2 regions of the Shewanella sp. FeAMO genome follow, and region 1 is predicted to be linked to the other one. Evidence: riboswitches for the same ligand, from Rfam matches in the RefSeq annotation. Region 1 holds a riboswitch; the other holds the start of a gene.
The links. A riboswitch is a leader RNA that binds a small molecule or an ion and turns the genes downstream of it on or off. The one in region 1 is predicted to bind thiamine pyrophosphate.
Positions count from the first base shown of each region.

Region 2: linked by a shared signal. The riboswitch ahead of ACWAU4_RS13915 (TonB-dependent receptor) and the one ahead of thiC (phosphomethylpyrimidine synthase ThiC) in region 1 are both predicted to bind thiamine pyrophosphate.

Region 1 is NZ_CM132201.1:2,400,872-2,403,072, forward strand. Features, by position in the region: gene ACWAU4_RS10710 (hypothetical protein) at 1-373, shown strand, start outside; TPP riboswitch at 538-637, shown strand; gene thiC (phosphomethylpyrimidine synthase ThiC) at 867-2,201, shown strand, end outside.
Region 2 is NZ_CM132201.1:3,088,265-3,090,465, forward strand. Features, by position in the region: gene ACWAU4_RS13915 (TonB-dependent receptor) at 1-851, opposite strand, end outside; TPP riboswitch at 907-1,016, opposite strand; gene ACWAU4_RS13920 (YcfL family protein) at 1,164-1,553, opposite strand; gene ACWAU4_RS13925 (PaaI family thioesterase) at 1,571-2,023, opposite strand; gene ACWAU4_RS13930 (PaaI family thioesterase) at 2,020-2,201, opposite strand, start outside.

The sequences.
Region 1 (2,201 bases):
CTTCAGTTCAAGCGCATTAAAGTCTGCCCGAAAAGTATTGCAACACTCTCAACAGCAGGCGCTGCAGCAGTTATCACAGCAATATGCGGATAAGGCCACGGGACGTAAGAGCCTCAGTGAAATGGATGGGGAGATGGAGGTGCTTTGGGTCAATGACGCCGATGATTTCAATAAAGTGGCCAGTCTGGATCTGCCGCTCGACCCCAACCGTATCGTCAAGGATGGTGATACCTGCTATCGGGTCGTCAAGGTGCCGACTCCGCTCAATCCCTATGCCGAAAACTTGGGGTTTCCATTTAAGTGCGGTCAGACAGAGATGGAAAAAGCACTCAAGGAGGCGGTGGCCAGCCGTCTAAAGCGGCTTGGTAAGTGAGTTTTGCAATCAATTTATTTGACTTGAAATAAATTTTTTGTTCAATTTTTGCGAGTATTTCAATTTAATTCAGATAATTAAATTGTGATTTTAATGGATTTGATCCTGCGGCGCGTTTTGTCATTGGGCTTGTTTCCCGCTTCGGCTTGTGCTTATACTCGACAGCAATCTTGTCGGAGTGCCCTCTGGGCTGAGACCGTTTATTCGGGATCCGTTGAACCTGATCAGGCTAGCACCTGCGAAGGAAACAAGCATTCAGCTGCAGCATTACCGCAGCCACTGCGAGCAAAAATCTATGCCAAAGGCTTTAAAGAGCCGAGGCGATATCTGGCTTCTCAAGCGGACATTGAACTGACCTGAAACCACGAGGCCAGTCTGCCAACACCGCCGGAGGGGGACTCCAAATCAAGGAGTTTAACCAGTCAGCTTGCGCCGCTTATTTATTCAACTCTCCTGACAAGCAATTTCATTTTCCAAAAGAGTGAGCTTGCTTATGTCAAATCGTCAATCCAATCGTCGTCAAACCCGTGAGGCCGCCCAGGCCTTTATCGATAACCTTAAACCCTTGCAGCATCCCAATTCACAGAAGCTGTTTGTTCAGGGCTCCCGGGCCGATATTCAGGTAGCCATGCGCCAAATCAGGCAGACAGACACCCGAATACCAACCCAAGATGGCAGTGAGCAATTTGAACCCAATCCCACTGTACGTGTTTATGATTGTGCCGGCCCTTATTCAGATCCCAACGTGGCTATCAATGTGCGCCAGGGCCTGGATAAGCTCCGCCAGGGCTGGATCCTAGAGCGTGATGATACGCAAGAGCTGACCTCGGTCAGCTCCAGTTTTACCCAGCAGCGGCTGGCGGATGAAGGGCTGGATCATTTGAGATTCGACGCTTTGCCCAAACCGCGCCGGGCCAAGCCGGGTAAGCGGGTGACCCAATTGCATTACGCCCGTGCCGGCATTATCACTCCTGAAATGGAATATATCGCCATTCGTGAAAATATGGCCCGGGCCAATGAAGCACTTGCCAAAGATCCGCAGCTGGCCCGCAAGGCCAAAGGAGAAGCCTTTGGTGCTATAGTTGCCACGCCGATAACCCCTGAGTTTGTTTGCAGCGAAGTGGCCCGTGGCCGCGCCATCATTCCCGCCAACATTAACCACCCTGAAGCCGAGCCTATGATTATCGGCCGTAACTTTTTGGTGAAGGTCAACGCCAATATCGGTAATTCGGCGGTGACCTCTTCCATCGAGGAAGAGGTGGAAAAACTGGTGTGGGCCACCCGTTGGGGCGCCGATACGGTGATGGATCTGTCCACCGGCCGTTATATCCACGAAACCCGCGAATGGATAGTGCGCAACTCGCCTGTGCCCATAGGTACTGTGCCCATCTATCAGGCGCTGGAAAAGGTCAACGGCATTGCCGAAGATCTCAGCTGGGAAGTGTTTCGCGACACCCTGATAGAGCAGGCCGAACAAGGGGTGGATTACTTCACCATTCATGCCGGGGTATTGCTGCGCTATGTGCCCATGACGGCCAATCGGGTGACCGGCATGGTGTCCCGTGGCGGCTCCATTATGGCCAAGTGGTGCCTGAGCCATCATAAGGAAAACTTCCTCTACAGCCATTTCCGCGACATCTGTGAGCTTTGCGCCGCCTATGATGTTTCTCTGTCGCTCGGTGACGGCATGCGCCCCGGCTCGATTGCCGATGCCAACGACGAGGCTCAGTTTGCCGAGCTGGAAACCTTGGGTGAGCTGGTGAAAATCGCCTGGGAATACGATGTGCAGACCATAATCGAAGGGCCGGGCCATATTCCTATGCAGCTG
Region 2 (2,201 bases), 690 kb from region 1:
TGCTTGTCGACGCCCGGCGCATCGGTAATGGTATTGAAGCCGTTATTGTCCAGGGTCCAGGCATCATAACCATTGTCAAAATCGGCGTGCAGTAGAGTGAAGTCCGCCTGCAACTTGTCGGTGGCGTACCAGCGCAGCTTGATACGGCCGCTGAATTCATCGCGCTCATTGGTATCGTCACGGCCCAGATACAGGTTGTCGCGATAACCGTTCTGCTTGTGTTGCTGCAGCGCCACACGATAGAGCAACTTGCCGGAATCAGTCACTGGGCCGGAGCTGAAGCCGCTGAAGGTTTGCAGATTATCATTACCGAGCGAGACTTCGGCGCCGTGCTCGAACACGTCTGTGGGATCATTGCTCTTGAGATAGATAAGACCGGCCAGGGCATTGGCGCCATAGCGGGTGCCCTGTGGGCCGCGCAGCACTTCAAACTGCTGCAGGTCGTACAGGCTGGAAACGCTGCCCAGCCCGGAGAGGTCGATATCGTCGATAATAAAGCCCACAGAGGAGTTGGGCGCGCCCTGGTATTGCTCCTGCTCACCTACACCGCGGATCTGGAAGTATCTTGGCCGGGAGCTGGCACCTGACCAGTTGAAGTTGGCCACATTACCCAGCATGTCTTCGAAATGCTCGGCGCCTTGATCTTCAATGCGCTGCTCATCGATAACAGTCACACTGGAGGGCATCTTCTCCAGCGTCAGGCCACGAAAGTCGCCGCTGACGACTATTACTTCCATGGCTTGTTGCTCATCTTGCTTTTCAACGCCGGGATTATCGGCGGCATGAACGGGTGCCCACAGCAGCATCTGAATGGTGCTGGCAAGCAGAGTAGGTACGGTAAACTTGGACATAGGACCTCAAATATTCACAGTTTGAGATCCGGCAATAAGAAAGCGAGTTGAAAGTGCACGAATTGTGGCCCATTCCTACGCCGGTACTAGCCGGATCAGGTTCTAAGGGTTCGTCATACGACATCTCAGTCAACCGCAATGCGGTAAACACCCCTTGGCGCGGGCCAGTATACACGAGTTACCAACAAAAGTGAGCCAGGTTGCCAAATTGTACCTGAGGGCATAAAAAAACCGCCCACTCCAATACTCCCGAGTGTTGAGCATTCAACGGGAATAATGGCTCGGGCGGCAGTGGTGCCGAGGTTTCAACTTTTAGTTTGAAAAGGCCTCGCGCACATAGATCTCAAAACGGCTGGCGGTCGGATTCGGCGCCACGGCGCTCACCTGCAACTGTTGTTTACCATGCAGCTTGACCGACTTCCAGGACACACCTTCATCATCCAGGGTATAGCCGCTGGCATCATACCAGGTGAACTTGTACTGAATGCGCATATCGGTAGCGACCTTGCTGCTGATGGTGGCTGTGCCTCTGAGCAAGCCGCCCTCGCCTCTGGCCATAAGATCACCCACACTCACAGAGCGGGCAAAGCTGCTGTTGTCTGCGCGGGTTTCACCGGTCGAGCTGGCATACACCCCGGCCGTATGGTTGGCGCAGCCTGCCAGAGCCAGCAGGGTTGCTGCTATTACCAAGACTTTTTTCATCTGCCAATCCCTTATTCTCAATCAATCAAAAAGTGCGCCCTGGCCGTTGCAATCAACTGTTTGCGGTTGGTTTGCCAGCAGTCGATATTGACATTGGCCACTCGCCGCCCCTGACGGGTTATTCGGCACTCGGCGAAACTGTCCTTATGATAACCGGCGCGTAAATAGTCGATGGAAAAATCAACCACCTTGGGCACCTTACTGGTTTGCATAAACACCATAAGCTGGATGATGGCCGACATCTCCATAAACCCGGCTATCACGCCACCGTGAATGGCCGGCAGTACCGGGTTACCTATGTTGTCATCTTTGGCCGGCAGACGAAACACCAGTTCATCGCCAAACCTGTCCACCTGCATGCCGATAAAGCGAGCATAGGGAACATGCTCAAGCAAGTGACTGAAATCATTGGTTTCTGTCACTTTAGCAACTATGCTTTTTACATCCATGGATGCCTTGGGATCTGTCATTTTGTTTCCTCACCCATCAGTGCCTTGCGGAAAGTATCCCCTATCATTTCAGGGCTTATCCGCATAAAGGAGCCAACCGCATGGGCTATGGGGTCGTCTATGCTGTCCTGATAGGCAATGGCCCGGGTGAACGCTACGCTGGATGACAATTTATAACACTCGGCAAAACCATACACCG